3 regions of the Lelliottia jeotgali genome follow, and region 1 is predicted to be linked to each of the others. Evidence: predicted binding sites of a transcription regulator. Region 1 holds the regulator's gene; each other region holds the start of a gene.
The links. The regulator Fur, encoded in region 1, represses iron uptake genes when iron is present. The targets are predictions, from matches to a motif close to ATAATAATGAGAACNACTATCAA.
Positions count from the first base shown of each region.

Region 2: JBO43_RS11330 (TonB-dependent siderophore receptor) is a predicted target of Fur. The motif match lies at 3,395-3,417, and genes of this name have one in related genera.
Region 3: fepD (Fe(3+)-siderophore ABC transporter permease) is a predicted target of Fur. The motif match lies at 9,107-9,129, and genes of this name have one in related genera.

Region 1 is NZ_JAENMQ010000004.1:2,933-13,793, reverse strand. Features, by position in the region: gene nagC (DNA-binding transcriptional regulator NagC) at 1-31, opposite strand, end outside; gene nagA (N-acetylglucosamine-6-phosphate deacetylase) at 40-1,188, opposite strand; gene nagB (glucosamine-6-phosphate deaminase) at 1,243-2,043, opposite strand; gene nagE (N-acetylglucosamine-specific PTS transporter subunit IIBC) at 2,375-4,393, shown strand; gene glnS (glutamine--tRNA ligase) at 4,573-6,240, shown strand; gene chiP (chitoporin ChiP) at 6,682-8,082, shown strand; gene chiQ (ChiQ/YbfN family lipoprotein) at 8,128-8,457, shown strand; gene fur (ferric iron uptake transcriptional regulator) at 8,564-9,010, opposite strand; gene fldA (flavodoxin FldA) at 9,306-9,836, opposite strand; gene ybfE (LexA regulated protein) at 9,994-10,281, opposite strand; gene ybfF (esterase) at 10,411-10,861, opposite strand, start outside.
Region 2 is NZ_JAENMQ010000004.1:110,639-121,499, forward strand. Features, by position in the region: gene entF (enterobactin non-ribosomal peptide synthetase EntF) at 1-1,887, opposite strand, end outside; gene JBO43_RS11320 (MbtH family protein) at 1,884-2,096, opposite strand; partial or broken gene fes (enterochelin esterase) at 2,133-3,344, opposite strand; gene JBO43_RS11330 (TonB-dependent siderophore receptor) at 3,595-5,847, shown strand; gene entD (enterobactin synthase subunit EntD) at 5,901-6,557, shown strand; gene JBO43_RS11340 (hypothetical protein) at 6,970-7,170, shown strand; gene JBO43_RS11345 (hypothetical protein) at 7,185-7,553, shown strand; gene JBO43_RS11350 (hypothetical protein) at 7,617-7,883, shown strand; gene JBO43_RS11355 (fasciclin domain-containing protein) at 8,025-8,588, shown strand; gene JBO43_RS11360 (sigma-70 family RNA polymerase sigma factor) at 8,632-9,186, shown strand; gene JBO43_RS11365 (anti-sigma factor) at 9,183-9,833, shown strand; gene JBO43_RS11370 (GNAT family N-acetyltransferase) at 9,840-10,535, opposite strand; gene JBO43_RS11375 (ABC transporter substrate-binding protein) at 10,750-10,861, shown strand, end outside.
Region 3 is NZ_JAENMQ010000004.1:96,624-107,484, forward strand. Features, by position in the region: gene cstA (pyruvate/proton symporter CstA) at 1-1,417, opposite strand, end outside; gene entH (proofreading thioesterase EntH) at 1,714-2,127, opposite strand; gene entA (2,3-dihydro-2,3-dihydroxybenzoate dehydrogenase EntA) at 2,128-2,883, opposite strand; gene JBO43_RS11275 (isochorismatase) at 2,883-3,737, opposite strand; gene entE ((2,3-dihydroxybenzoyl)adenylate synthase EntE) at 3,748-5,358, opposite strand; gene entC (isochorismate synthase EntC) at 5,368-6,543, opposite strand; gene fepB (Fe2+-enterobactin ABC transporter substrate-binding protein) at 6,731-7,690, shown strand; gene entS (enterobactin transporter EntS) at 7,789-9,033, opposite strand; gene fepD (Fe(3+)-siderophore ABC transporter permease) at 9,145-10,149, shown strand; gene fepG (iron-enterobactin ABC transporter permease) at 10,146-10,861, shown strand, end outside.

The DNA.
Region 1 (10,861 bases):
TACCAATTTGAGCTTGTCCGCCAGATGTCATACTTTTACTTACTCAGTGACGACCTCGTTACCATTAACGATGGTCTTAATAATTTTATAATCGCGTGTGAAGGCGGTGAGGTTGGCCACCATGCCCGGTGCGATACCGCCCAGCTCTTTATCCACGCCGATAGCGCGAGCCGGGTAGAGTGTTGCCATACGCAGCACTTCATCCAGCGCAATGCCGCAATGTTCAACCAGGTTACGTACCCCTTCGATCATCGTCAGCGCCGAGCCGCTCAGCGTTCCGTTCTCATCCACGCACAGTCCATTGCGGTAGTATATTGTTTTACCAGCAAAAATGAACTGCTCAATGTTTGCCCCTGCTGGCGCCGTGGCATCAGTCACCAGGCACAGCTTATCGCCCTTGAGGCGTTTCGCGTTGCGGATATTGGTGTAATCCACATGCAGGCCATCAGCGATAATGCCACAGTAAACGTCTGGCTCATCAAGAATCGCACCGACCAGCCCAGGTTCACGACCGGTAATGTACGGCATCGCGTTATAAAGGTGCGTTGCAAAGGTAATACCTGCACGGAAACCGGTTTTGGCTTCGGCGAGCGTGGCGTTGGAATGACCCGCAGAAACCACGATACCCGCGGCTGCCAGTTGACTTATCACTTCTGGCCCGGTCATTTCAGGCGCCAGCGTTACTTTGGTGATCACGTCCGCGTTGGCGCACATGAAATCGACCAGCTCGGCGTCCGGCTTGCGCACGTAATTCGGGTTATGCGTGCCTTTCTTGACGATGTTCAGCCACGGACCTTCAAGGTGCAGACCCAGCGCCTGATGCGGATATTTCGCCAGGTATTCACGCATCACGCGGATACCTTGCTTCATTAATTCGTCGTCGGAGGTAATGAGTGTTGGCAGATAGCTGGTACAGCCCGATTTCTCGTTGGCTTTCTGCATGATCTCCAGCGTTTCAACGGTGACTGCCTCTGGCGAGTCGTTGAACTGCACGCCGCCGCAGCCGTTCAGCTGGACGTCGATAAAACCGGGGGAGATGATTGCTCCATTGAGTGAGCGTTGTTCGATCTCCGGCGGCAGTTCAGCCTGCGGGCAGACACGTTCAATCAAGCCATTGGCGATAACAATCGCATGGTCATCCAGAATTTCATGGCCGGTATAAATCCGACCGTGGGTTAAAGCGTACATAAGACCCCCGGTTTAAAAATTCAGCCGCCTCTTTGGGAAGAGGCGGCTAGTCAATTACAGACCTTTAATATTTTCAGCTTCTAACTCGTTGAAGTATTTCAGCGTCTTCACTTTCAGTTCCATCGTAGATGGCTCGTCGCATACCACCACGGCTTTTGGATGCAGCTGCAGGCAGCTGATGGTCCACATGTGGTTCACGTTGCCTTCAACGGCGGCTTGCAGCGCCTGTGCTTTCACATTGCCCAGCACCAGAATCATCACTTCTTCGGCATCCAGCAGGGTGCCCACGCCAACGGTCAGGGCGTATTTAGGCACCTGATTCACGTCGCCGTCAAAGAAGCGGGAGTTTGCCACGCGGGTGTCATGGGTCAGGGTTTTAATACGGGTACGAGAGGCCAGTGAAGAAGCCGGTTCGTTGAACGCGATATGACCGTCGTTACCCACGCCGCCCATGAACAGGTTAATTTTGCCATAAGAGCGGATTTTTTCTTCGTACTGACGGCATTCTGCGTCAATATCAGGCGCGTTGCCATTCAGCAGGTTAATATTTTCAGGTTGAATATCAACGTGATCAAAGAAATTGCGGTGCATGAAGCTATGGTAGCTCTCCGGATGCTCCTTCGCTAAGCCTACGTATTCGTCCATGTTGAAGGTCACAACATGTTTAAAGCTAACCTGGCCTGATTTATGCATTTCGACCAGAGCCTTATACGCGGTCAGCGGGGTGCCACCGGTTGGCAGGCCGAGAACGAAAGGACGATCGGCAGTAGGTTTGAACGCGTTGATACGGTTAACGATATGGCGTGCAGCCCATTTACCGACTTGTTCAGCTGTAGCCAGGGGAATCAGTCTCATTGTTCACCTCTAAAGTTAAAGTTAAAAAAAGTGGGCGGATGGCGCGCCTTGACCTTAAATAAGCGTAACCTGGATCACGCAGGGCAGGGGTCAATCCGACTTGATTTTTTGAATGATAAAATAAGTTTTCACTGTTAGCCAGCAAAAGGGAGGGTTAATAACGGAATTTGGTGACAAAACTCACAAAAAGTATGCATTTAATTTGCGATACGAATTAATTTCTCACACACTCAGAATGCCAGTGATTCATCAACTGTATCGATAAGTTAGTGACACAATAAAAAACAGCTGAGAACGTGCCTTAAACGGGGTCTCATAGGGGGAAGCACAAGTGAGTATTCTAGGTTATTTACAAAAGGTTGGCCGCGCACTGATGGTGCCGGTTGCCACGCTGCCAGCGGCAGCAATTCTGATGGGTGTGGGCTACTGGATTGACCCAGTAAGCTGGGGTGGTGATAACGCACTTGCGGCGCTGTTCATCAAGTCCGGTTCCGCGATCATCGACAATATGTCTGTGCTGTTTGCGATTGGTGTCGCTTACGGTATGTCCAAAGATAAAGACGGTGCAGCAGCATTAACCGGTTTTGTGGGCTTCCTGGTGTTGACCACACTCTGTTCTCCGGCAGCGGTTGCCATGATTCAGAAGATCCCAGTGGACCAGGTGCCTGCTGCGTTCGGTAAGATCAGCAACCAGTTCGTCGGTATCCTCGTGGGTATCATCTCTGCAGAACTGTACAACCGCTTCAGCGGCGTTGAGCTGCCGAAGGCGCTGTCGTTCTTCAGCGGCCGTCGTCTGGTGCCGATTCTGACCTCCTTCGTCATGATCGCTGTGGCGTTCATCCTGATGTACGTCTGGCCGGTTATCTTCGACGGTCTGGTAAACTTCGGTGAGCACATTCAGAAACTCGGTTCTGCGGGCGCAGGTATTTACGCCTTCTTCAACCGTCTGTTGATTCCGGTCGGTCTGCACCACGCCCTGAACTCCGTGTTCTGGTTTGACGTTGCAGGTATTAACGATATCCCTAACTTCCTCGGCGGCGCACAGTCCATCGAAACAGGTAAAGGCATTGTCGGTATTACCGGTCGTTATCAGGCGGGCTTCTTCCCGATTATGATGTTCGGTCTGCCGGGTGCGGCGCTGGCCATCTACCACTGCGCACGTCCAGAGAACAAAGCGAAAGTTCTGGGTATCATGATGGCAGGCGCATTCGCGGCCTTCTTCACCGGTATCACCGAGCCGCTGGAATTCTCCTTCATGTTCGTGGCGCCGGTTCTGTACGTGATCCACGCTGTGTTGACCGGTATCTCCGTGTTCATCGCTGCTTCGATGCACTGGATTGCAGGCTTCGGCTTCAGTGCGGGTCTGGTGGATATGGTGCTGTCGTCCCGTAACCCGCTGGCGACTCACTGGTGGATGCTGATCCCTCAGGGTCTGGTGTTCTTCGTGATTTACTACGTGGTGTTCCGCTTCACTATCACCAAATTCAACCTGATGACTCCGGGTCGCGAGCTGGCTGTTGCCGGTAGCGAAGCTGATGGCCAGGACGTGAATGTGAGCGGTGATAAAGAGCAGGACGTTGCAGGCCTGGCGCGTCAGTACATCGCCGCTGTTGGTGGTTCTGACAACCTGACCGGCATCGACGCCTGTATCACGCGTCTGCGCCTCAACGTGAAAGATTCTTCTCTGGTTAACGAAGCGCTGGCAAAACGCCTGGGTGCATCTGGTGTGATTCGTCTGAACAAAACCAGCGTGCAGATTATCGTAGGCTTCGTGGCGGAAAAAATCGCTAACGCCATGAAAACCACCGGTCCGGTAGCGGCTTCTGAAGCTGCTCCTGTCGCCGCTGCACCTGTTGCGGCTAAACCTCAGGCGGTTCCTAACGCTACCACCATCGCGGCGCTGGTTTCTCCAGTCACCGGTGAAGTCGTTGCCCTGGAGCAGGTTCCTGATGAAGCATTCGCCAGCAAAGCGGTCGGTGACGGCGTAGCAGTGAAACCAACGGAAAAAACCGTGGTTTCTCCAGCAGCCGGCACCATCGTGAAAATCTTCAACACCAACCATGCGTTCTGCCTCGAAACTGAGAAGGGTGCTGAGATCGTGGTCCACATGGGTATCGACACCGTTGCCCTGGGTGGTCAAGGCTTCACGCGTCTGGTTGAAGAGGGTGCCGAAGTGGTGGCAGGTCAGCCGATTCTGGAAATGGATCTGGACTTCCTGAACGCCAATGCGCGCTCCATGATTAGCCCGGTTGTTTGCAGCAACATCGACGACTTTAGCGGTCTGGTTCTCCAGGCGAAAGGTCAGGTCGTTGCCGGTCAAACGCCACTGTACGAGATTAAAGGCAAGTAATCGCTCCTGAGTAGAGTCATGCCTTAAGCGGCGGGGGTAATCCTCCGCCGCTTTTTTTTGCAGCAATCCTCCCCAATATTCACTTCAAAGCCATTTTTTGCATAACTAAAGGTTGTCACTACGTCCGGCTTATAAGATCATATCCCGTTATACGTTGTTGACGCTTTGAGGAATCCACGATGAGTGAGGCTGAAGCCCGCCCGAGTAACTTTATTCGCCAGATCATCGATGAAGATCTGGCCAGTGGTAAGCACACCACAGTTCATACCCGTTTCCCGCCGGAGCCAAACGGCTACCTGCATATCGGTCATGCGAAATCCATCTGCCTGAACTTCGGCATTGCGCAAGACTACCAGGGCCAATGCAACCTGCGTTTCGATGACACTAACCCTGTTAAAGAAGACATCGAATACGTTGAGTCCATTAAGAACGACGTGCAATGGTTAGGCTTCAGCTGGTCTGGCGATATCTGCTACTCCTCGGACTATTTCGATCAGCTGCACGCGTACGCCGTAGAGCTTATCAACAAAGGCCTGGCCTACGTTGACGAGCTGTCTGCTGACGAAATCCGCGAATACCGTGGCTCGCTGACGGCGCCGGGTAAAAACAGCCCGTTCCGCGATCGCAGCGTCGAAGAAAACCTCGCGCTGTTCGAGAAAATGCGTGCAGGTGGCTTCGAAGAAGGCAAAGCCTGTCTGCGTGCCAAAATCGACATGGCGTCACCGTTCATCGTGATGCGCGATCCGGTGCTGTATCGCATTAAATTTGCCGAGCACCACCAGACTGGCAACAAGTGGTGCATCTACCCGATGTACGACTTCACCCACTGCATCAGCGATGCGCTGGAAGGCATTACGCACTCTCTGTGTACGCTGGAGTTCCAGGACAACCGTCGTCTGTACGATTGGGTTCTGGATAACATCACCATCCCTGTGCATCCGCGTCAGTACGAATTCTCTCGTCTGAATCTGGAATACACCGTGATGTCCAAGCGCAAGCTGAACCTGCTGGTGACCGACAAGCATGTCGAAGGCTGGGATGACCCGCGTATGCCGACTATCTCTGGTCTGCGTCGTCGTGGCTATACCGCAGCGGCTATTCGCGAGTTCATCAAACGTATCGGCGTGACCAAGCAGGACAACACCATTGAGATGGCGTCTCTGGAATCCTGCATTCGCGAAGATCTGAACGAAAACGCGCCGCGCGCTATGGCAGTTATCGATCCGGTTAAACTGGTTATCGAAAACTACCCGCAGGGCGAAAGCGAGCAGGTCACCATGCCGAACCATCCGAACAAACCGGAAATGGGCAGCCGTGAAGTGCCGTTCAGCGCTGAGATCTGGATCGATCGCGCTGACTTCCGCGAAGAAGCGAACAAGCAGTACAAACGTCTGGTGCTGGGCAAAGAAGTTCGCCTGCGCAATGCGTACGTGATTAAAGCTGAGCGCGTTGAGAAAGACGCCGAAGGCAACATCACCACTATCTTCTGCAGCTACGACGCGGAGACCCTGAGCAAAGACCCTGCGGACGGACGCAAAGTGAAAGGCGTGATTCACTGGGTGAGCGCAGCACACGCGCTGCCGGTCGAAATTCGTCTGTACGATCGTCTGTTCAGCATTCCGAACCCTGGCGCGGCGGAAGATTTCCTGGCGACCATCAACCAGGAATCATTGGTTATCAAGCAGGGTTATGCAGAACCTTCCCTGAAAACAGCCGAAGCGGGTAAAGCGTATCAGTTCGAGCGTGAAGGTTACTTCTGCCTTGACAGCCGTTATGCAACCGCTACCAAACTGGTATTTAACCGTACCGTTGGTCTGCGTGATACCTGGGCCAAAGCTGGCGAGTAAGCCTGGTCAATGAGAGACAAACGCCGCTTAACGCGGCGTTTTTTTTGCTTATCGATCATGCGATTACTTGAAGTGAATATTTTTGACGTAAAAATAGTGCGTCAATGAGCTGCTACTTATTTTTTTTAATAAAGTTTCGAGTAACTTGAATTAAGTCGAATAAAGAGATGTAAGCGCTATCAAATAAGTTTACCTACTGAATTTTACCGATTTTTTCCGCTTAAGCCTTGTCGGAAGCGATATGTTTCAAATCGCTACCAATTATGTGCACTTCGTCATAATCCTGCATTTTGCTCACTGAAAAGCATTGATAATTCGCGTCGCGAAAAATAGTCTAAAGGCGGTAGTTAATTCGAGGGTATTTCTGACTACCCCTGACCATTAGGTCTTTTAGATTTTTCGCCGTTTAAGGCGCTTTTATTCGTCAAAGAGGAACAATCTATGCGTACGTTCAGTGGCAAACGTAGTGCGCTGGCGATGGCTATCGCCGGTGTGACAGCAATGTCGGGCTTTATTGCAGCTCCGCAGGCTCAGGCAGCAGGCTTTATCGATGATTCGACACTCACGGGCGGTATCTATTACTGGCAACGTGAACGTGACCGTAAAGACGTCACCGATGGCGACAAATACAAAGTAAACCTTTCTCACTCCACCTGGAACGCTAACCTGGATTTCCAGTCTGGTTATGCCGCTGATATGTTCGGTCTGGATATTGCTGCGTTCACCGCTATCGAAATGGCGGAAAACGGCGATAGCGCGCACCCCAACGAAATCGCGTTCTCCTCCAGTAACAAAGCCTACAAAGAAGACTGGTCTGGCGATAAGAGCGGGATCAGCCTGTATAAAGCGGCAGCTAAATTCAAATACGGTCCAGTATGGGCGCGTGGCGGTTACATTCAGCCAACCGGCCAGACGCTGTTAGCACCACACTGGAGCTTTATGCCGGGTACCTATCAGGGTGCTGAAGCTGGGGCAAACTTTGATTACGGCGATGCGGGTGCGTTGAGCTTCTCCTACATGTGGACCAACGAGTACAAAGCGCCGTGGCACATCGAGATGGACAAGTTCTACCAGAACGATAAAAAGACCCGCGTGGAATATCTCCACTCTCTCGGCGCGAAATATGACTTCAAAAACGATCTCGTGCTGGAAGCGGCGTTTGGTCAGGCTGAAGGTTATGTCGATCAGTACTTCGCCAAAGCCAGCTACAAATTCGATATCGTTGGTGGCCCATTGACCACCAGCTACCAGTTCTACGGCACACGCGACAAAGTCAGCGATGGCAGCGTGAACGATCTGTATGACGGCACCGCATGGCTGCAGGCGCTGACTTTTGGCTACAAAATCGGGCAGGTGGATTTACGCCTCGAAGGGACTTACGTCAAAGCCGAAGGGCAGCAGGGCTACTTCCTTCAGCGTATGACGCCAACCTATGCATCGTCCAACGGTCGTCTGGATATCTGGTGGGATAACCGCTCTGACTTCAACGCCGACGGCGAAAAAGCACTCTTCTTCGGTGCGATGTATGACCTGAAAAACTGGAATCTTCCGGGCTGGGCAGTGGGTGCTTCCTACGCTTACGCATGGGATGCGAAGCCGGGTGACATGGCGACGCCAGACGCTTACTACGATCCTAACTATCGTCTGAAAGAGTCTTCTTACAGTCTCGATGCGATGTACACCCTGCAGGACGGTCGCGCTAAAGGCACTATGTTCAAACTGCACTTCACGCAGTATGACAACCATTCCGACATTCCAAGCTATGCAGGCGGTTACGGCAACATCTTCCAGGATGAGCGTGACGTGAAATTCATGGTTATCGCGCCATTTACCATCTTCTGATGAACTGTCCGGCGGGACATTCCCGCCGGAATGGAGACCGACATGTTGAAGAAATTAGTCATTGTCGCAGTACTGGCATCAGGACTGGCTGCGTGCGCTCAGCCTCAGGCCCCGAAAGAAGATTCTCGTCTCAAAGAGGCTTACAGCACCTGTATCAATACCGCTGAAGGCTCGCCGGAAAAAATCCAGGCCTGTCAGAGCGTGTTGACGGTACTGAAGAAAGAAAAGGCACATGAGCAGTTCGCCACGCAGGAAAACGTCCGCGTGATGGATTACCAGGCCTGTATCCAGGCGCGTAAGACGGGTAATGGCGAAGCGGTGAAAGCCGATTGCGGTCAGCTCTGGCAGGAGATTCGCAACAATAACGCGCAGTAATTCGCGTTGATTAACGCCCGGCAGCGAAAGCTCGCCGGGCGTTTTTGCATTTATTTCAGGCAAAAAAAAGCCAACCGTCAGGTTGGCTCAGAGTATGAAAACACGATTATTTTGTATCGTGAGCGTGCTCGTTTTCGCGGCAATCGCCTTCAGCACAGTGACCATACAGATACAGGCTATGGTTGGTCAGACGGATGCCATGACGAGTGGCGATTTCACGCTGACGTGCTTCGATAGAGTCATCGCTAAACTCAATCACCTTGCCGCAGTCGAGGCAAATCAGGTGATCGTGGTGATGCTGCTGCGTCAGTTCGAAAACGGATTTACCGCCTTCAAAATTGTGGCGGGTGACAATTCCGGCGTCATCAAACTGGTTCAGAACGCGGTATACGGTCGCCAGTCCAATCTCTTCGCCCATGTCGATCAGACGTTTGTATAAGTCTTCCGCACTGACGTGATGGTTGTCCGGTCCTTGCAGAACTTCCAGGATTTTTAAACGAGGAAGCGTCACTTTCAGGCCAGCCTTCTTTAATGCGGTATTGTTGTCAGTCATGCGGAATCTGTCCTGTTGCTAAACGGTTCACTTCTTTAGAGGAAATGAAAGAAAATGCAGTTGGGATAATGCGTCTCATTATAGAACTGCCATGCCTAAATGAAAACTGCAAGTCTCAAGCAAAGTATGCTTATAAAAACGTGGTATCACCAACAAACTTGTTCGATGGCATCCACTGTAACCCTGGGACATTGTACAGGTATGAACACAAAAGTTAAAAATTTGTAGCAATTATTTTGATTGGAATTATCTATCAATGAGGCATGGCGTAAATCGCCATGCCTCACAGATTTGATCAGGCGTTCAGAATATCGTCGAGGTGCAGTTCTTCGCGGATCTGTTTTACCCACTTGTCGACGCGCTCTGCGGTCAATTCTGGCTGACGGTCTTCGTCAATCGCCAGTCCGACAAAGTGATCGTCGTCCGCCAGGCCTTTAGAGGCTTCGAAATGATAGCCCGCCGTTGGCCAGTGGCCGACGATCGCGGCACCGCGTGGTTCAATGATGTCGCGAATAGTCCCCAGCGCATCACAGAAGTATTCCGCGTAGTCTTCCTGGTCGCCGCAGCCAAACAGGGCCACGAGCTTGCCGTTGAAATCGACTTCTTCCAGCGTCGGGAAGAAATCATCCCAGTCACACTGCGCTTCGCCGTAGTACCAGGTCGGAATGCCGAGCAGCAGAATATCGTAGCCTTCGAGATCTTCCTTGCTGCTCTTAGCAATGTCATGCACGTCGGCAACGTCTTTACCAAGCTGTTTTTGAATGTTTTTTGCGATGTTTTCGGTATTACCGGTATCGCTGCCGAAAAAAATGCCGATGATTGCCATGAGTGAAATAACCTCTTGAAACTTAATGGTATGGTGGCGCAATTTGTCCACGGATAAGGGCAATCATAGCAGAACAGGGAAGTCTGCGGAAACAGCTATCACGCGGGACTGCACTCTGTGCTACATGAAAAGGACTATTGGGTGGATTTTCGGACGATCACCTGGTGCTGCGCCATGCCTGAAGTTGTGCCATCAGCATCTCTTCAATCAGCTCACTGCGGCTGATCTCGCGCGCATCGGCCAGCTCCGTTAAGGCGTCGACAGCCTCCGCGTTGAGTTTTAGCTCGACGCGTTTAAGCCCACGACTCTTGTCGCGTTTCAGCTGATTGCGCTTATTGATGCGCAACTGTTCATCACGCGAAAGCGGATTGGTTTTTGGTCGTCCCGGTCGACGTTCAGTCGCGAACAGATCTAATGTCGTGCGGTCCGTTTGTTCTTTGGCCATGATTCAGAGACTTCGGGGGAAAACAAGCAGCCCTGCTATTGCCGGGGCGATGAGCGCGACATCATACATGACGTCAACCTGCACGCCAACGACTGGTAGCCTGCGGGCAATCAGTCGCTGGCTTTTTAATCAAATCGCGTTATCAGAGAGATAGCGGCGTATTGCTCGCAGCACCGCTTCTGGTTTTTCGGCGTGAACCCAGTGCCCGGCTCCGGCAATCACATGCGCACGCGCCTGTGGGAATTGCGCCAACAGGGCGTCGCGATATGCGTCGGTCACATACGGAGAATTGCCCCCGCGAATGAACAGGGTAGGGTGCGGCCAGGCCGGAACCTTCTGCCAGCCGACAATATCCGAATACTGGTCCCACAGCACCGGCACATTAAAACGCCATGCGCCATCGACGAATGATTTCAGCAGAAACTGCACCACGCCTTCTTCATCAAGATGCTCGCGCATTACCGCAGCGGCTTGCTGGCGAGTCGACACGCCTGCATCGGTCACGGCATTAATGGCGGCAAAAATTTCGTCGTGACGGCGCACGTCATAATCCACCGGCGCGACATCAATCACTACCAGC
Region 2 (10,861 bases), 110 kb from region 1:
GTTTTGCATCCACAGCAGGCGGTTGACGATAGCGGTTTGCCCGACCATCACCCCTTTCGGGCGCCCGGTTGAACCGGAGGTAAAGATGATGTAGGCGGTCTGTTCCGGGGTGCTGAGATTCAGCGGTTCGCTGCCGTTCGCAGGCAGTAATTCGCCGTAGCACAGGGTCGTAAGATCCGACACGCTGCTAAAGCGCGGGAGCTGATCGTCGGTAGTAATGAGTAAAGAAGGGCGCGCGTCTTCCAGCATCATGTGCAGGCGGTCGTCGGGGTAGCCCGTATCCAGCGGCAGCCAGGCGGCACCCGCTTCAACAATCGCGTGCAGGGCCAGGGTCAGGAATACCGAGCGCGGTAGCGCCACTGCCACGCTGTCGCCGGGTTTCACGCCGCGTTCACGAAGCCCGTTTGCCAGGGCGACAACCTGCTCGCGCATCTGGCGATAGCTCAGTTCCGTGTGGGCATCTGCCAGCGCCGGGGCATCCGGCGTTTTGTGCGCCTGCTCCGCCACCAGCGCGCTCAGGGTGGTGGCTTCGAGCATCACGCCAGTGTCGTTGATCTGCGCCAGCTGGTGATACTCCTCTTCGGAGACGGTTTCCGCCTCGCCGCAAGGCAGCGCAGGATTGGCAGCAAACTGCGCCAACAGCGCGTTCAGGCGCGCCACGTGGCGGGTGAGCGTCGCCTCATCGTAGCGCTGTTTGTTCGCCAGAATCTCAATACTTAAACCGCCCTGCTCGTCCGGGAACAGCGCCAGTTCGAGATCGTTCACTGGCCCCGTCGCCAGCGTGTGCGTTATCGCCTGCACGCCGTCGATATCGAGCTGATAATCAAAGACCTTCACGTTCAGCACTGGGCCAAACAACGCTTCGTCTCCGGCGGCACGACCACTGTCACGCACAATCTGCTCGGCGTCGTAACGCTGATGACGACGCATCTTTTTCAGCTGATTTGCCAGGCGCAGGGCCAGTTCCGGCAAGGTTTCCTGCGCTTGGATATTGATCGCCATCGGCAGAACGTTGAGCACCGGACCGGTGGCGGTGAGCGCCGCCGATCCCATGCGGCGCATGAAGATAAAGCCCGCTGCGTAATCCAGCCGACCGGTCAAGCGGCCCAGCCACAGAGCCACCAGCGCGAGGGCCAGATCCGTGCGCTGAACCTGCGGGCAGGACGCGGTCAGTTGGCTGAATGCGCGGCGATCGGCCAACAGTTTGAGACGTAAAATATCGGTGGACGCAGCGCGGCCCGGCAGCGGAGCAGGCGATAGCGAAACCGGCGACGGCAGCTGTTTGCGCTGTTCAGCCCAAAATGCGCCGTCGCGCTGATACGCTTCGCTTTCGCGATAGCGCTGATACTCTTCCACCACTTCTGCAAACGGTGTAAACGGCGATGCTGGCGTCGGTTCGTCTTTCGCCCATGCGGCGTAAATGGCGGCGATCTGGCGGGTAATGGCCGGGAAACTGAAGCCATCGACGACTAAGTGATGATAGCGCTGATACCAGTACCAGCGGTTGCTATCGACCTGAATCAGGAGCTGAAATGCCAGTGGCTGGCCGCTGTCGACGCGCAGGTTTTGTGCAAGATCAGCGTCCATCAGCGCCACGGCGGCAGTGTGCGGATCGGCGCTGTCGCGCAGGTCGATAATGTGCGGCTCAGCCAAAACCAGCGATTCATCGATCCACTGCCATACCTCGCCGTTGTCTTCGCTAAAACGGGTGCGCAACGTGTCGGCCTGCATCATGCCTTCGACGATGGCTTTCGAAAACAGTGGCGCATTAATTTCGCCTTTCAGTTCAACGTAGTGCGCCACGCTCCAGGCGTTCGGCAGGGTCGAAAGCTGTTCTGCCATCCAGATTCCCGGCTGGGCGGCGACAAGAGGAAGATGCGTGCTCATGCATTTTCCTCCGCAAAATGAGACGGGATAAGTGTTTGCCAGTTTTCGCTAAGCCACTGCTGGCAGGTATCCTGCGACTGCGGTTCACACACCTGTCGCCAGCCCGCAGGCTGTGCGCACTGGGCGGGCCACAGGCTGTACTGACCGTTTTCGTTTTGCAAAATAGCGAATAGTCCTTGCGGGTTGTCGAAGGGATTACTGAATTCCATACCAAACTCCTGTCGAAAAAAATCGCCTGCCTGGCGTTAGTGAATGAGTGGCTGCCAGAGGGTAATAAGCCCCTGCGTCAGCCCGCCACGCCAGCAAAGCGCATCATGTCCGCCGTCAACCTGACGCCAGAAAATCGACTGCTGTGTGTGTTGTAGTTGGGCGTAAATGGCCTGATTGGCGCGGAAGATAAGCGGCTCGCGCTGGCCCGCTTCAAGAACGATGCGAAGGTGTTCGGCGGATTTTTCACCCGCTTTGAGTTGTTCGATAAGCAGCCCGTCCTGCTGCGCGCCGCGATGCGGCCACCAGTAGGAACCCGACTGACTGAGCACGCAGCCGAAACGTTGCGGCCAGTTGAGTCCGGCGTACAGGGACGACAGGCCACCAAAACTTTGTCCGGCGACAACCGTGCGATCGCCGCGTTCGCTGAAAGGTGCGATGGCGTGGATCTGCGGGAGTAACTCTTCCTGCACCGCCAGCCAGAAATCCGGGTTGCAGGGCAACTCGCGGCTGCGATGGGCGGTGTCGATCACATCGATCAAAACGTAGACCGCCGGCGGCAATTGCCGTTCGTTCGTAAGCGCCGCCAGCGCGGGCCAGACGGGCATACTTTCAGCCCAAAACTGCCCGTCGAGCAGAATCGCCAGCGGGCGCTCGGTCGGGTTTTCCTCGCCGGTGGTAAATACCCACACGCGGCGCACATTCCCCAGACGCTGACTGTGCCACTCAATACATTGCGGCGCAGAGTACGGCGTACCGGGATGATTCCAGCCCGGCTGAACCGGTGCATTCGGCATTTCCAGCGCCGACACCGGATGGCCCCGTCCACCGCGCCAGCTTTGCGGATTCAGCGGATCGGCAATCGCTTTCGGCAGCAGTTTGCGCCAGCCTTCACGCAGCGCGATGCGGTCCGGCGCGTCGGCGGTAAAGACGATATCGTCGAAATCCTGGGCGTTATAGGAGGGGATAAAACAGTAGCTGCCGCGCCACTCGGGGCTGAATTCCCCCTGCCATTGCCAGACGTCGGTGTCGGGGAGACGGGTTAAGGATTGTGGTCGGGCATTTTGATGGTGGTCGGTCACGCCGGTGATGTAAATCCACACCCGCTGAACCTGCGATGTGCGCTGCGTCCCTGCCGGATCGCGCCACCAGAACGTCACACGAAAATTATCCTGTTCGCGCACCCATTCCGGACCTTTTTTTGACTGCCACCAGGCATCACTTCCCGTTGTTAGCGCCGTCACCCGTTTAACCTCATGTTTTTCGCGTCTTTTTTGTTACAAGACAAAATATATTGATAATATTATTGATAACTATTTGCATTTGCAATAGCGTAGTGCCCGCGCTGTGGGAAGCGCGCTCAAAAAACAACCATGCCACGCATTGTGTGCGCTCGAGGACAGGGCTGCTTACGCAACGTGCCGGTGATAAGTCATGCCGCCTCCTCTCCCGTTAGGGAATGGAGCCAAGGGGACGCGGCAACGAAAAGCAGGACGTACAATGAATAAGAAGATTCACTCCCTGGCCTTGCTGGTCAACCTGGGGATTTACGGCGCGGCTATGCCCGCAATGGCAGAAGACAAAACCGCCAGCAGTGCCGCGCACGAAGACACCATGGTGATCACCGCCGCCGAGCAGAACCTGCAGGCGCCGGGCGTTTCCACCATCACCGCAGACGAAATCCGTAAAAATCCTCCCGCTCGTGACGTGGCCGAAATCATTCGTACCATGCCGGGCGTGAACCTGACCGGGAACTCCACCAGCGGCCAGCGCGGGAACAACCGCCAGATCGACATTCGCGGCATGGGCCCGGAAAACACCCTGATCCTGATCGACGGCAAACCGGTCACCAGCCGTAACTCCATCCGTCTGGGCTGGCGCGGCGAACGCGATACCCGTGGCGATACCGGCTGGGTGCCGCCTGAAATGGTTGAGCGTATCGAAGTCATTCGTGGCCCGGCGGCCGCGCGTTACGGTAACGGCGCAGCGGGCGGCGTGGTGAATATCATCACCAAAAAATTCGACAACCAGTGGCATGGTTCGTGGAACACCTATCTGAACGCACCGGAGCATAAAGACGAAGGCTCCACCAAGCGTACTAACTTCAGCCTGAGCGGCCCACTGGGCGGCGATTTCAGCTTCCGCATGTTCGGCAACCTGGACAAAACCCAGGCCGACGCGTGGGATATCAACCAGGGCCATCAGTCTGAGCGTACCGGGATGTATTCCAGCACCCTGCCTGCCGGTCGTGAAGGCGTGGAAAACAAAGACATCAACGGCGTCGTGCGCTGGGACTTTGCCCCGATGCAGTCCCTGGAGTTTGAAGCGGGCTACAGCCGCCAGAACAACCTCTACGCGGGCGATACGCAGAACACCAACAACGACGACAGCTCCAACGGGCTGGTGAAGAAGAATTACGGCAAAGAGACCAACCGTATCTACCGCCAGAACTGGGCGCTGACCTGGAACGGCGGCTGGGATAATGGCGTGACCACCAGCAACTGGGCGCAGTACGAACACACGCGCAACTCGCGTCTGGGCGAAGGGCTGGCGGGCGGTCTGGAAGGGCTGTTCAACAGCGATAAGTTTACCGATACCGATCTGTCCGACGTTACGCTGCACAGTGAAGTTAGCCTGCCGTTCGATTTCCTCGTCAATCAGAACCTGACGCTGGGCACCGAATGGAACCAGCAGCGCATGAAGGATTACGCCTCGAATTCACAGACCCAACAGGGCGGCGCGATCCCAGGCATGAGCGACGATCGTAGCCCGTACTCTCAGGCGGAGATCTTCTCCCTGTTTGCTGAAAACAACATGGAGCTGACCGACAGCACCATGCTGACCCCGGCGCTGCGTTTCGATCATCACACCATTGTTGGCAACAACTGGAGCCCGTCCCTGAACCTGTCGCAAGGTCTGGGTGATGACTTCACCCTGAAAATGGGTATCGCCCGGGCGTACAAAGCGCCGAGCCTGTACCAGACCAACCCGAACTATCTGCTCTACAGCAAAGGCCAGGGTTGTTACGCCAGCGGTGACGGCGTCGGCTGTTACATGATGGGTAACGACGACCTGAAAGCCGAAACCAGCATCAACAAAGAGATCGGCCTTGAGTGGAAACGCGACGGCTGGCTGGCGGGCGCGACCTGGTTCCGTAACGACTACCGCGACAAAATCGAAGCGGGCTATGCGCCAATCGGCCAGACCTCTTCCGGCAAAGTGCGCACCGATATTTATCAGTGGGAAAACGTGCCGAAAGCCGTCGTAGAAGGGCTGGAAGGGACACTGAACGTGCCGGTGACGGACGCGGTGAACTGGACCAACAACATCACCTACATGCTGCAAAGTAAGAACAAAGAGACCGGCGACCGTCTGTCGATCATCCCGGAGTACACGCTGAACTCAACCCTGAGCTGGCAGGTACAGCAGGATGTGTCTGTGCAGTCGACCTTCACCTGGTACGGCAAGCAGCAGCCGAAGAAATACAACTACAAAGGTCAGCCGGTGACCGGGTCTGAGAAAGACGAAGTCAGCCCGTACAGCATCGTCGGCCTGAGCGCGACCTGGGACGTGACCAAGTACGTCAGCCTGACCGGCGGCGTGGACAACGTCTTCGACAAACGCCAGTGGCGCGCGGGTAATGCCCAGACCACCGGGAACGCCACCACCGGCGCGTACATGTACGGTGCAGGTGCTTACACCTACAACGAACCGGGACGCACCTGGTACATGAGCGTGAACACCCACTTCTGATAGACTGTAAGCCCTCTTCCCTCGAAGGGGGCTTTTTTCAATCAGGGGGACCGATGCAAACCACTCACAGCCTGCTGACACTCGGCGGCGTCTGCGTTCAGCGCATTGATTTTGATCCCACCACATTTGATAACGCCGATCTGCTCTGGCTGCCCCATCACGCCGCCCTGAGCCACGCCTCCGCCAAACGTAAAGCCGACCATCTGGCCGGACGCATCGCCGCTGCTCATGCCCTACAGAATTTTTCGATTAACGCTGTGCCGGGTATTGGCCCCAACGGCGAACCGCTGTGGCCAGCAGGTTTTGCGGGCAGTATTTCTCACAGCGGAAGCCAGGCGTTTGCGCTGGCAGTGAAGCGCAATAACGCGCTGGTGGGCATCGACGGCGAGCAGCTTATCGCCGCACAGGAAGCGGTTGAGATTCAGGACGGCATTATTAATCCGCAGGAAAAAACCGTGCTGATGCGCACGGTATACCCTTTTGCGCTGGCCCTGACGCTGGCCTTCAGCGCCAAAGAGAGCCTGTTCAAAGCCCTCTTCCCACGCGTAAATACCTATATGGGTTTTGACAGCGCCTGCGTGACCAATATTTCCCGCAGCACGCTCACCCTGTCGCTCGCCCGTCCTCTGGCCGGTTTTTCGCATCATCACCCTTTTATCCTTCACTGGTGTGAGAACAACTCAGGCGTTATTACCCTGCTCTGCGAATAAATCGTCATACAATTAACACTGTCTCAGGATTAATCTTAAAAAAGCGCTTTATTTTATTTTCCCGCAAATAAAACATTTATTCCGTTTATTTTCGTTAATTATCTGTAATCGATTACTTTGCGTGAGACAATAAACATCTACGATTATTAATGTAGACAATGTAAAAACCCCTCACAGAAAACAACAACTGCATAACAACGATGAAGATTTATATTTTTATCGTTTAAATTCAAATAAATAAAACAACACATAACACCAGGTCCGACCTCTTTATTTTAGTTAAATAACTCCATATGATGCTTTCACGGACATATAACCCCGTTAAAAATGCCGCTCAAATAAGGAATTCATTATTTAAAACGGAATAATGACGCTGCTAATGAAATGCATAACCCTCAACAGGACGACTGAAATGAATAAAATGATTATGGCGCTGGCTATTGCCGGTGCAACGCTGATGTTATCCGGCTGCATTATTGCTCCGCCGAGCGATGCACATCATCACCACAATAAAGATCACATGATTACCCGCGATGGGGTTTCATTACCTGACTGTGAAACATTAGCCGATGCCAGCCAGGCCGATAATGGTTCACGCTGCTGGTACCGTTAACAGGACACTGAATAATGAAAATGAATTATTGGGTCGTGCTGGCCGTCGTCGGCGGTATTTTTTCTCAGCCTGTGTTTGCTATCAGCGAAGCCTATCGCGCACAGCTGGAACAGTCGGGCTGTACACAGGTTGATGAAGCTAACGGAACGTGCCACGTCGGGCATACCCGGCATCACCCTCGGGACGATGAGTCTACGGGTGACATAGCGCGTGAGATCGATTCAAACATCGCAGGCAAATACCAGGGCGAAGCCGTTGATTATATGGAAGATGCAGGATGGCACTCCACCAACGGCGAGCGCACCCGCTGGCGCAAAAACGGTTACACCGCCGAGTTTGATATGACCTCGTCAGGCACGCTGGAAGGCGTGTCGGTCCGCTAATTTTAAGGGAGTGATGACAGCAGACAGGGATGTCTCCCCCCATAAAAAGAAACGCAAACACCTATGATACACGCAAAAAAAGAGAGTAAACGCACCCTTATTGGCAAGATATTCCTGTGGCTGTTTTTCACGTTCTGCGCCTGGTTCTTTTACAGCGCAATCAAAGCCATCTTATTTCTCTACGATCAGCGCGCCCTGAATATTTCCGGAGAGATATTCAACATTGAGGAACTCATCACCCTGGTGATGATGGGGATGCTGCTGATCATCGGCTGTTTCCTCGGATTTCTGGCCTGGCTGACGCGCGGGAAAAAGCCAGAATCGGCGTAATACTCAGCCTCTTCCCTTATGCGGGGAAGAGGTTTTGTGTGCGCCAAAAAAATATTTTCATTATTCTGCATCCAGTTTCGCCCTCTCTCTCGTATGTCGATATGTGAGCAACTCCTTCGCTCCCTACTACGAGGATGTATGATGAAAAAGCTAATCAATATCGCATTCGTATCCAGCGCATTACTCTTCACCGCAGGCGCATTTGCTGCGATGGAATCCGGTTCAGTCATGGTGGGTGGAGCCGCAATGTTCCCGCAAAAAAACATCGTCGAAAATGCGATGAACTCGAAAGATCACACCACGCTGGTTGCTGCCGTTAAAGCGGCGGGTCTGGTCGATACGTTGCAAAGTAAAGGCCCGTTCACTGTCTTCGCCCCAACCAATGCGGCGTTCGCTAAATTGCCTGCGGGGACGGTCGACAACCTGGTAAAACCGGAGAATAAAGCGATGCTCGCCAGCATCCTCACCTACCACGTGGTGGCCGGTAACTATGATATGAAATCCCTCGAAGCAAAGATTAAGCAAGGCGGCGGTCACGCAGAGCTGAAAACGGTCAACGGTCAACCGCTGTGGATCATGAGCAATGGGCCGCATAACATTCAGCTTAAAGACGGGAAAGGTAACGTGGCGAACATTAGCACTTATGACGTCCATCAGAAAAATGGCGTGATTGACGTTATCGACACCGTTCTGATGCCTAAGTAATTGTCTATACTTCGGATGGGAAAACAGGACATCCGGGAAAAATATGGATAATGCGCTGACAGAACAGCACGTTAGATTAATGCAGGCGGTCGCGAAAGGCGATCGCCGCGCATTTGAACAGCTGTACCGGCTAACGTCACCGCATCTCTTTGCCGTCGCCCTGCGTATGTTGCGTCAGCGCGCCTGGTCGGAAGAAGTGCTGCATGATTGCTTCATCACCGTCTGGAGCAAAGCAGGATCCTACGACCCCACGCTCAGCGCCCCCATGACCTGGCTGACCCATATTGTCCGCAACCGCTGTATCGACTGGCTGCGCAGTGGGCAAGCTCGCGCGGCTAACCGCGAGGAAGAGTATACCGACCAGCTTGAGATCCACGCGGACGACGACAGGAATAACTGGCATGACGACGCCCAGGCGGAACGTCTGCGCCATTGCCTTGGACACCTTAGCAACGACCAGCGTCAGAGCATCACGCTCGCGTATTATCAGGGAATGTCCCACAGCGATATCGCAGACTGGCTGCAACAGCCGATTGGATCGGTCAAAAGCTGGGTCCGCCGCGCGATGGAACATCTCCGGGAATGTGTAGGCCTATGAACGACCACAATGAAAAACGCGATGATGCGCTGGCGGCGGAATACGCACTCGGTACGCTGCGGGGCAATGCGCGGTTACGATTTCAGAAGAGGCTGATGCATGAACGCGATCTGGCCGAACGCGTCGCGCGTTGGGAAACGATGTTTAGCACCCTCGACAGCCATCTGAAGCCGGTTCAGCCGCCTGAATCCGTGTGGAAGAAAATTGCGATCAACCTTCCTGCGCAACCCACTGTGCGGCGTAATCGCCCTTATCTCGGCTGGATGGCCGCTGCCGGTTTAGCCGCCGTGGCGCTCGTCACCTGGTATACAACCCGTGAACCTGAACTGACGCCACTGGTGGTGCTTAACGATACACAGCAGCACGGACAATGGGTCGTCAGTGCGGATAGCCAACGCCAGCAGTTGAGTTTAACGCCGCTACGCCCGGCAGCGTTAACACCCAACAGCAGCCTGCAACTGTGGCTGATCCCCGCCGGAGGCACGCCGGTTTCACTCGGCCTGTTGAACAGCCAGGCGCCGACTCAGGTGAAGCTTAGTCATATGACTCTTGCCGCCGATGCCGTTATTGCGATCAGTCTCGAACCGCAGGGCGGTTCACCGACCGGGCAACCTACCGGGCCGGTGCTGTTCAGCGACAAGATTTAGCGCGGGTTATCTGAAGGACTCCAGGCGCCGAATCTGTCGCCCTTCACTGTCAAAATTATTCGCCGCCAGCCAGCTGCACAGCTCAGCGTCACGCTCCTGCCATTCGGTATCAATGATGGAGAGCATATCGCTGTCGCGGTTACGTCCTTTGCGCACCAGCTTCTGGCGCAAGCGTCCTTCCCAGACAAAACCGAGGCGCTCCGCTGCATTGCGCGAGGCCACGTTCATCGAATCACATTTCCACTCCAGCCGACGATAGCCGTGCTCGAATGCATTTTTCAGCAGCAGCCAGACGGTTTCCGTTCCCATTGCAGTGTTTTTCATCTGCCGTGACCAGGTGACGTGACCAATCTCCACCGATCCCATCAGCCGTTCAATCGCCATATAGCTGACCAGACCAACGGCGCGTTCGGTGCGCAGATCGATAACCGCATACGGCACCAGTCCGTCGTCCATCACCTTTCCCAACAGCCAGTGCGCGGTGGCCTCGACGCTTTCCGGCTGCGTACTGGCGAGCCACGTCCAGTCGCTGTCATCGCCCAGCGCATAGGCCTCAAACAGATCGGCGGCGTGTCGCGCTGCGTCCAGCTGCTCCAGCCGACAAAATCGCCCATTCAACGGCGTGCGAGTAAGCACCCGCGCCCCTTTCCAGTCAGGCACCGCATCGTTGACGGTTTGACCATGTTGATTTAATTCCGGCACGTCTTTGACTCCCAGCTATGTCATGCATTTGTTATATCAGGCGAAAAAGCGGGCGAAAAGCCCCCCATTCTGGCTGGCGCTTAATAGCCAATCCGTATGCTTTATATCTTGATGGCATAAGCAAAGCAGAATTTAGACTTTGAAGATTTTCTCGTCCGGCCTAACGTAGCGATGCCAAAAACAATCACAATAATTTTCACATTCAGGGATCGCTATGACTAAAAAACTGCTGCCGTTACTGGTATTGGCCGTGCTCTCTGCCGCCGCCAATGCCGCTACTCCGCCGAATACGCTGGTTGTCGCTCAGGGTCTTGATGATATCGTGA
Region 3 (10,861 bases), 94 kb from region 1:
GATACCAGAACGACACATCCATCAGCCCGCCGAGCGCGCCGTGCAGGATGTACGCCATCCCTACCGCCAGCGTTGGCGCACCGCCCGCACGGGAGATGATCGACTGCTCGCCCACTTCGTTCGCAATGTGGGTCAGGGTTTCCGGGGTAATCGCGAAGCCCCAGCCGCTCACCACCTGCGCCGCAGAGGCCACCACATCAACAGTACCCGCCGGAGCCAGCACCGCCATCGGGCTGTTCATCGCAAAGTACACGCCCGGATCGATGATGCAGGCCGAGACCAGCGCCATGATCGCGACGAAAGACTCCATCAGCATGCCGCCGTAGCCAATCAGGCAGGCCTGATTTTCATTGGCCAGCATTTTCGGCGTAGTCCCGGAAGCAATCAACGCGTGGAAGCCCGACACCGCCCCGCAGGCAATGGTAATAAACAGGAACGGGAACAGGTTGCCGGTCCAGACCGGGCCAGTACCGTCGATGAATTTGGTCAGGGCAGGCATCGTCAGGGTCGGGCGCATAATCAGAATACCGATCGCCAGACCAACGATAGTGCCGATTTTCAGGAAGGTAGAGAGGTAATCGCGTGGAGCCAGCAGCAGCCAGACCGGCAGCACTGCCGCGACAAAACCGTAGCCCACCAGCATCCATGTCAGCTGCACGCCGGTAAAGTCAAAGTACGGCGCCCAGGTCGGGCTTTCCGCCACCCAGCCACCGGAGATAATCGCGAACACCAGGAAGAACAGGCCAATGACCGACACTTCACCAATGCGCCCAGGGCGGATGTAGCGAATGTAGATCCCCATGAAAATCGCCAGCGGGATAGTAAAGGCCACGGTGTAAGTGCCCCACGGGCTGTGGGTCAGGGCTTTCACTACGATCATCGCCAGCACCGCCAGAATGATCACCATGATCATAAAGGTGGCAATCAGCGCAATCACCCCGGCCGTTGCGCCCATCTCTTCTTTCACCAGCTCACCGAGCGAACGCCCGTCGCGGCGGGTGGAGACAAACAGCACCATGAAGTCCTGCACCGCCCCGGCCAGCACCACGCCCGCGAGGATCCAGATCATCCCAGGCAGATAGCCCATCTGCGCGGCCAGCACCGGCCCGACTAACGGCCCCGCTCCGGCGATCGCCGCAAAGTGGTGACCGAACAGCACTTTTTTATCCGTTGGTACGTAGTCCAGCCCGTCGTTATGACGAACCGCAGGCGTCATACGCGTGGCATCCACCGCCAGGACTTTGTCGGCAATAAAACGACCATAAAAACGATACGCGATCAGATAAATGCAGACGGAAGCGACGACAATCCATAGCGCATTGATCTGTTCACCACGATTGAGGGCGATAAAGCCCAGAGCAAATGCGCCCACAACGGAGAGCACTGCCCAGATGAGGTATTTCCCTGAGTTGTTCATAGTTGATATCCGTTAGCGTGAAACAGTGAGATGTTACATTTTGTTTCTAGATCACGGCTTAAAATTTAACAACTTTGAAACTCAATAATGCGTGGTCAAACCAGATATTTACGTGACTGTGTTACGTAGATCACTTTCATGGTGGCATTGCCCGGTGGCGTTAACGCTTACCGGGCCTACAAACTTCGGGCGGACATATTGCCCGGTGGCAGCTGCGCCTTACCGAGCCGATGTTCGGGGATTTTGTAGGTCGGGTAAGGCGCAGCCGCCACCCGACAAACACGCGGGCACCAAACCTACCCCAACACCATCGTACTCAACCGACAGGTACAGCACCGCCGTCCCTGCTCGTCGAACACCACGATCTCCCAGCTTTGATTTTGACGCCCCAGATGCAATGGCTGACACACGCCGCGCACTTTGCCCTGCGACACGGCACGGTGATGGGTCGCATTCAGCTCCGTCCCCACCACGTTTTGCCCGTCGCGGGTCATCAGAAAACCGGCCATCGAGCCCAGCGTCTCCGCCAGCGCCGCCGAGGCACCACCGTGCAGCAGGCCAAACGGCTGATGCGTCCGCGCATCCACCGGCATTTCGGCTTCGAGGGTGTCATCGCCGATGCGGGTGTAAACCATCCCAAGATGCGCCACCATCGTATTCAGGCTGGTGGCGTTCAGCTCTTCAAGGGACAAATGACGTTTCCAGATCATCTACGCCCCCAGGGTTGAGCCGCCGTCGACCACAATATCCTGCAGCGTGATGTGGCTGGCCAGATCCGAGGCGAGGAACAGAATGGTGTTGGCAATTTCAGGCGGTCGCGCAATTTTGCCGAGCGGAATGCCCAGCTTAAACTGCTCACCAAATCCGCGAATGCGCTGCTGCTCGGCGTCATCGCTCACCCACAGGGTGCGCTGCATGTCGGTATCGGTCGATCCTGGCGAGACAATATTGCAGCGCACGCCGCTGCCCGCCAGCTCTAAACCGACGGTCAGCGCCAGGCTTTTCAGCGCCGCTTTCGATGCGCCGTACGCGCTCATCCCGATGCGTGGGGTGTGCGCCGCGTCAGATGCGACGGTGACGATTGCCCCACCCTGCTGACGGCGGAACTGCCCCATCGTCTGCTGGAACAGGTTAAACGCCCCGCCGACGTTGACCGCAAAAGTCTGCTGCCAGTCGTCCTGCGAGAGCTGATCCGTCGCCCCCATGCGCAAAATCCCTGCCGCGTTCACCAGCACGTCGAGGCGCTCGGTCGTCGCCAGCACGCGCCCGCAGACGTCGCTCACCTGAGTCGCATCCGCCACGTTCAGCACTTCGGTCGCGAACGGGTAATCCTGCTCCGGGAACGCGAGATCAAAACCGGTCACCTGCGCGCCAGCCTCAACAAAGGCCAACGCTGTAGCGTAACCGATGCCTTTTCCGGCCCCGGTTACCCAGACGGTTTTACCGCTGAAATCGAAACCGGCCATCACTTCACCTCGCGGGAAAGCAGCGCCCACCAGGCATCAATGGTTGGATTTTTAGCCAGCATCACGAAATCGATATCGCCGTGCACTTTGCGCCAGCGGGCCGCGAGCGCCATCATGCGCACGGAGTCCAGACCGTAATCGATCAGGTTCTCGTCATCCATCGGCTCGTCGGATTCATCCAGCAGCGGCAACACCACGGCGCGCAGCGCCTCAATGCTTGCTGGCACAGACGGCAGCAGTTCATCGGTCATCACCACACGACCGGTACGGCCCGCCACGTAGTTGAGGGACATCAGGTGCTCTTCACGGCTGAAATCAGCCAGCGCGTCGGCGATGAAGAACGGTTTGATATCGCGCATAAACGCATCCGTCGCGGTGGTCATGCAGCCGATATGGGCGTAGACACCGGTAATCAGCAGTTGATTACGGCCTGTCTCTTTCAACATCTGCTCCAGCGGCGAACGGTGGAACGCGCTGTAGCGCCATTTCACCAGCACGGTGTCGGCTTCGTCCGGAGCCAGTTCGGCAACAATGCGCTGCTGTTCCGGGGAACGCGTCAGGCCGGGTCCCCACATGTCGTTCAGCAGGGCGCGATCTTCATCGCTCTGCTCTTTCGGCTGGGCGGTGTAATAGACCGGAATGTTATGTTTTTTGCAGTAATCACGCAGTTGAGCGATGTTCGCCACCACTTGTTCCATCATCGGGCAGTTATCGCCCCAGAAGTTGAGGAAGTATTCCTGCATGTCGTGGATCAGCAGCGCCGCGCGCTCAGGCTCAAACGCCCAGCTCACTTTGTTGTTCGGCAGATCGGCCACCGTTGGCAGCGCATAACCGGTTAATTTTGGGATTGCCATATTTAACTCCTCAGCCCTTGGCGCGTTCGGCCAGCCACAGGCGCAATTGTTTCTTGTCCACTTTTCCTACCGGCGTCAGCGGCAGCGCATCCACGCTCTCGACGCGATCCGGCAGCTTGAAATCCGCCACGCCCTGCTCACGCAGGAAACGCCGCACCTCCACCGCCCGCAGCGGGGTTTTCACCACCAGATACGCGCAGCTTTTCTCACCCAGCAGGCTGTCTTCCATGCTGACCAGCGCCGCGTGGATCACCGCGTCGTGGCGCAGGAGCAGGTTTTCGATCTCTTCGGCAGCGATCTTCTCGCCACCACGGTTGATCTGATCTTTTTCGCGCCCCTGAACGGTGATGTAGCCCTGTTCGTCGATGGCGATCAGATCGCCCGAGCAGTAAAAACCGTCGGCGTCAAAGGCGCTGGCGTTGTGCTCCGGGCTTTTAAAATAGCCGCGGAAGGTGTACGGCCCGCGCGTCATCAGGCGTCCGACTTCGCCGCGCGGCAGTGGATTGCCGTGTTCATCCGCCACCCACACTTCGTCGTCCGGGCACATCGGGCGGCCCTGGGTGTTCATGATTTTTTCCGGCGAATCGTCGAGCGCGGTGTAGTTCACCAGCCCTTCCGCCATACCAAACACCTGCTGTAACTGGCAGCCGATTTCCGCCGGAATACGCGCGGCAAGCGTGGCAGAAAGACGTGCGCCGCCCACCTGCAACAGCGCCAGCGTCGCGAGCTGGGCGTTGCCCGCGCCTTCGGCAATCGCCTGCAACCACAGGCTGACCGCCGGTGGCACCAGCGAGGTCACGTTAATCTGATGTTTTTCGATCAACGGGAAGCACAGCGTCGCGCTTGGATCGTTGGCCAGCACCACGCAGCCGCCCGCGAGGAACACGCCGAGCGAGCCGGGGGAACTCATCGCGTAGTTATGCGCGGCAGGCAGCGCATTCAGGTAGCGCGTCTGGCTGTTGATGGCGCAAATCTCGTTGCTGCGACGAATGCTGTAGTAGTAGTCATTGTGGGTGCGCGGGATCAGTTTCGGCGTGCCGGTGCTGCCGCCGGAGAGCTGGAAAAACGCCACTTCATCGGCAGGCGTTGGGCTGGCGATAAAGTTATCCGCCGGGCGCGCTATCGCCGCTTCCAGGGCATGTTCGCCCGTATCACCGCGCAGCAGCACCACGCGCACGGAGCGATGCTGGTCGACAAAGGTATTCAGGAAATCATCGCCCGCAAACAGCGCGTGCTGCCTGTCGGCAATCAGCAAAGCCGGTTCAATCTGCGTGGCGTAGGCGTTCAGTTCGCTGCGCTGATGGCTGAACAGGGCATTGACGGGCGCAACGCCCACCTGTAACAGCGCGAAGAACGTCACGTAAAACTCCGCCACATTGCCGAGCTGCACCAGCGCCGTCTCACCGCGCTTCACGCCCTGCGCCTGCAAGGCAGACGCCAGATTGTTCACCGCCTGATGGAACTGGCGATAAGAGTACTGACGCTCGCAGTCGACAATCGCCGTCGCATCGCTGTCGGCGTGGCGGGTCAAAATATCGGTTAGCGGCAGATCCTGCCAGTAGCCTTTTTCACGGTAGCGCCGGGCAAATTCCTCGGGCCAGCGGGTAAAGGGAATCGTCATGTTCGTTCCTCAGTGCAAACCAAAAACGTTGAGCATGGTGGAGAGTTTGACCCCGGTTTCGCGCCACTCGCCGACCGGCGAAGAAGCCGGGACAATGCCCGCGCCCGCAAACAGGCGAACCGAATTCTGATGAATGCGCGCGCAGCGGATGGTCACTACCCACTCGCCGTTGCCTTCGCTGTCGCACCAGCCGACGATGCCGCCGAACAGTTCACGATCGAACGGCTCGAGTTCCGCAATCAGCTGTTTCGCCGCCTGATGCGGGAAACCACTCAGCGCTGGCGTCGGATGCAGTAGGCAGGCCAGCGTCAGCGCGTTTTCGTGTTCGTGCGCTTCGCCCTCGACAGGCGTCGCCAGATGCCAGAGCGTCGGCGTGGTCACTAACTGCGGTGAAGAGGGCATGGTCAGATAGTGGCTGCGTTTTTCGAGCACGGTTTTCATCGCCTGCGTCACCAGGTCGTGCTCGTGACGATCTTTTTCCGAGGCCAGCAGTTTGTTCCCGGCTTCGCGGTCCAGCATGTCGTCCGGCTGACGGCGCGCGGAACCGGCCAGCGGCAGCGAGCTAAAGTGCGTCCCCTCTTTGCGCAGCAGCAGCTCCGGGCTTGCGCCCAGCAGCACACCACCGTCTTCGAGCGGCACGTGGAAGTTAAAGCTGGCCGGGTTTTGCGCGATCAGACGCTCAAGCAGCGCCCCGCTGTCGATCTTCTGATCGGCGGCGATATCAATCAGGCGCGAGAGCACCACTTTATTGACCTGTGGCGTGGCGGTAAGCGCAGCGGCGCGGGCCACCATCTCTTCAAAAATCGGCTGCGAGGGGATTTCGGTGCGCGTCGTGACGCTCAGTTCCTGCGCCCCTGGAAGGTAGCGCGCAGATTTCTGTCGCGCCGGGCGCGAGAAGGTTTGCCAGCTTTGCGGAATAAACAGTGACGACGGTTTGCGGGTATCGAACGGGATCGCGCCGACCATAATCGGGTGCGTTATCCCCTGGGCTTTGGCCTGCCGGAAGGCCTGCGCCAGCTTTTGCTGGAAAGCACCAGCCAGATCGTCGCCGCCGACGGCGGATTCAGAAAAGCGGGCAAAACAGCCTGACGTGGTGAAACTGCGATAAGGCGACATAAAGAAAAAGCTGTCTGATTGCAGCGTGGTCGCGGTGTGCTGAACTTCCTCAGCCAATGACGTATCCATATCATCCTCCTTAAACGATAAACGCATTACGAATAGTTATCATTTATATTTTCGATGGCTAACCTAATCGCAGAGCGCGGTGGTGTCAACCGCCGACAGCGCATCTTGTGCGACTATCGCTTGCATCCCTTCGACGCAATCATGAAAATGAGAAGCATTAACCTCAACAAAAACAGGATGCCGCTTTGTGAAACTCCCTGCTGTTTGTCGTAACACCCTGCTTTTAGCAGGACTTTTTGTTTTAGGACTAACCTCAGCCACCGCCGCCGACTGGCCGCGTCAGGTGAGCGATAGCCACGGGACGCACACGCTTGAAGCCAAACCCACGCGCATTGTCTCCACCAGCGTGACCCTCACCGGCTCGCTGCTGGCAATTGACGCACCGGTCATTGCCAGCGGGGCGACCACCCCGAATAACCGCGTGGCGGACGCACAGGGCTTTATGCGCCAGTGGGGCGACATCGCGAAACAACGCAAACTGGCTCGTCTGTATATCGGCGAACCGAGCGCGGAAGCCGTGGCTGCACAAATGCCGGATCTGATTCTGATTAGCGCCACCGGCGGCGATTCTGCGCTGGCGCTGTACGATCAGCTGTCGGCTATCGCGCCGACGCTCATCATCAACTACGACGACAAAAGCTGGCAGGAATTGCTGACGCAGCTGGGGACCATCACCGGGCAGGAAAAACAGGCCGCCGCGCGCATCGCGGAATTTGATAAGCAACTGGCGCAGGTTAAACAGAACATGAAGCTGCCGCCGCAGCCGGTCAACGCCATCGTTTACACTGCCGCCGCGCACAGCGCGAACCTGTGGACCACTGAATCCGCGCAGGGCAAATTCCTGCAACAGCTGGGCTTCCAGCTGGCTGAACTGCCTGCCGGTCTGACAACCTCAAAAAGCCAGGGCAAACGCCACGACATCATTCAGCTGGGCGGTGAAAACCTGGCGACGGGTCTGAACGGACAAGGGCTGTTCCTGTTTGCGGGTGACCAGAAAGATGTCGACGCGATTTACGCGAATCCGCTGCTGGCGCATCTCCCATCCGTCGAAAACAAACGCGTCTGGGCGCTCGGGACGGAAACCTTCCGCCTGGATTATTACAGCGCGATGCTGGTGTTGCAGCGTTTAGAGGCCATTTTCAAATAAACGGCACCTTCCCCGTAGGCCCGGTAAGCGAAGCGCCACCGGGCGTTTTCTGCCGGGTGGCGGCTACGCCTTACCCGGCCTACATAACGACAAAAACCTTAAACTTCTTCGATAACGACGGGCTCCTGACGGAACCGACGTAACTCCGCTAACGTCATCAATAAAATTACCCCGATGATGGCTAACACAAACCCGCTGCTGCTCGCCGACGCTACTGGCGTCATAATGACCCCCAGCCCGCCTAAAATCGCCGCGCCAATCGCATCGCCCGTCACGTTCTGAGCGGTCCACAGGCCGTTGATTCGCCCGAGCATCCCTTCCGGCGTTTGCGTCTGAATCAGGGTGTATTGCAGCAGAGAACTGATGGCGCTCAGCCAGCCAAACAGCGCCAGACACACCACGCCCAGCGCCCAGAACGGCATCAGGCTGAAGAAGCCGATAGCGATAAACGACGCCAGCGTGGCCGAAAGCATAATCAGCCCCGGACGTGCGCTCTGCGCCAGATTACCGCTGGTCAGCGCGCCAAACGCTGCGCCGAGCGGGATGGCCGCGTACAGCAGGCCAATTTGCGAAGCGCCCATCTGCCACTCCAGCGCCAGCGCCGGATAAAGCACGCGCACCGCGCTCGCCATCGTCAGCAGTCCGCCCAGCAGCGCAATGCCGCCAATCAACGGATTATTGAACAGAAAACGGATCGCCGCCATCAGGGATTTCAGCGGATGTTCGCGCGGCTGCGGCGGTGGCGGCAGCAATGGCAGGCGCAGCAAGGTCAGCGTGGTGATAAATGTCCCCGCCGCCGCCAGTCCGTAGTTCCAGGCCACGTTTCCGGTCGCCAGCAGCAGGCCGCCGACCATCGGCGAAATGACCGACCCCAGACGCACCGTGAGCATAGTGATTGCCCCGGCCTGCATCAGATTCTCACGCCCGACCAGCGCAGGTGTTGCCGCCAGCAGCGCCGTCACACCCAGCGAGGCAAAGAATCCGTCCCACAAACCGAGCGCATAGATCGCGACAAGCGACGGCTCCGGCAGCATGGCGTTCAGGCACAGCCCGACAAAGCCCACGCCGCACGTGCCGCGCGCCAGCAGGATCAGCTTTTTGCGCTCGTAACGGTCCGCCAGCACGCCACCGACCATCAGGCCGATAAACATCGCGCTGCCCGTCAAAGTTACAGAAAGACCGACCAGCCAGCTGGAGTTTGTCATGGCCTGGATCTGGACCGGGACGGCAACACCGAGCAGGCCGAGGGATAAAATGGAGATAAAACGGGCGATAAACACGGCGCGAAACGCCGGGTGAGTCTTGAGCAGACTGAGGTTGAGCAGCCAGGATTGTCGGGTCATTACAGGGCCTTAACGGTTTCTTTTATACCAATTCCTTGGCCGCACATGCTAACATAGCCAAATAAGATAGATAACGATAATTACTATCATTATCAAATCATGGATGTTGCTATGTCGTCTTCCTCTTTGACGGTGCGCGCCACTGCCGTGCCCGTTTTACTGATACTGCTGTTTTTTGCTGTTGCACTCAGCCTGCTGGTCGGCGCGAAACCGCTGCCCGCGTCCACGATCGTCGATGCCCTTTCCGGAACATGTCAGAGTGCAGACTGCATTATTGTGCTCGATGCGCGGTTGCCGCGAACCCTTGCCGGGCTGCTGGCCGGTGCAGCGCTGGGCCTTGCCGGGGCGTTGATGCAAACCCTGACCCGCAATCCGCTTGCCGACCCCGGTATTCTCGGCGTTAACGCCGGTGCCAGTTTTGCCATCGTCCTCGGCGCGGCGCTGTTTGGCTTCTCCTCCCCCACCGAACAACTGCTGATGGCCTTTTGCGGCGCGTTGGCTGCATCCCTGTTGGTAGCCTTTACCGGCAGCCAGGGCGGTGGACAGCTCAGCCCGGTGCGTCTGACGCTGGCGGGCATAGCGCTCGGCGCGGTGCTCGAAGGCTTATCCTCAGGCATCGCCCTGCTTAACCCTGACGTCTGGGATCAGCTGCGTTTCTGGCAGGCGGGTTCGCTGGACATTCGCACGCTGCAAACCCTGAAAGTGGTCACCATTCCGGTGCTGATCGCCGCCGCCGTGGCGCTCTTTTCCAGCCGGGCGTTGAACAGCCTGAGTCTCGGGACAGATACCGCCACCGCGCTGGGCAGCCGCGTGGCGCGCACCCAGTTGATGGGTTTACTGGCGATCACCGTGCTGTGCGGAAGCGCGACCGCCGTCGTCGGCCCAATTGCCTTTATCGGCCTGATGATGCCGCACATGGCGCGCTGGATTGTCGGGTCCGATCACCGCTGGTCGCTTCCGGTCACGCTACTCGCCACTCCGACCCTGCTGCTGTTTGCCGATATCATCGGGCGCGTGCTGGTGCCGGGTGAGCTGCGCGTGTCGGTAGTTAGCGCCTTTATCGGCGCGCCGGTGCTGATCTTCCTGGTGCGACGCCAGCGCGGAGGTGCCCTGTGATGTCTCCGTCCCGACGTTTAGTGTTCTCCTGCCTGCTGCTGGTCGCCGCCAGCCTGCTGATTGCCGTCTGGAGCCTGCGCAGCGGCGCGGTGACGCTCGATTTCAGCCAGGTCTTTAACGCCCTCACCGGCAGCGCACCGCGTAATATCACTATGGTCGTCACGGAGTGGCGCCTGCCGCGCGTGGTGATGGCGATTCTGGTCGGCGCGGCGCTCGGCGTGAGCGGCGCGATTTTCCAGTCGTTACTGCGCAACCCGCTCGGCAGCCCGGATGTGATGGGCTTCAACACCGGGGCGTGGAGCGGTGTGCTGGTGGCGATGGTACTGTTTGGTCAGCATCTCACGGCGATTGCCTTCGCGGCGATGGCGGGCGGCATTCTCACATCGCTGGTCGTCTGGTTGCTCGCCTGGCGCAACGGCATCGAAACCTTCCGTCTGATCATTATCGGCATCGGCATCCGCGCTATGCTGATGGCGTTTAACACCTGGCTTCTGCTGCACGCCTCGTTAGAAACGTCGCTTTCCGCAGGGCTGTGGAACGCGGGTTCACTCAACGGCCTGACGTGGGCGAAAACTCTGCCCGCCACGCCAATTATCGCGCTGATGATGGTCTGTTCCTGGCTGCTGGTGCGCAAAATGCGCCTGCTGGAGATGGGTGACGACAGCGCCTGTGCGCTGGGGGTGAGCGTTGAGCGTTCGCGCCTGACGCTGAT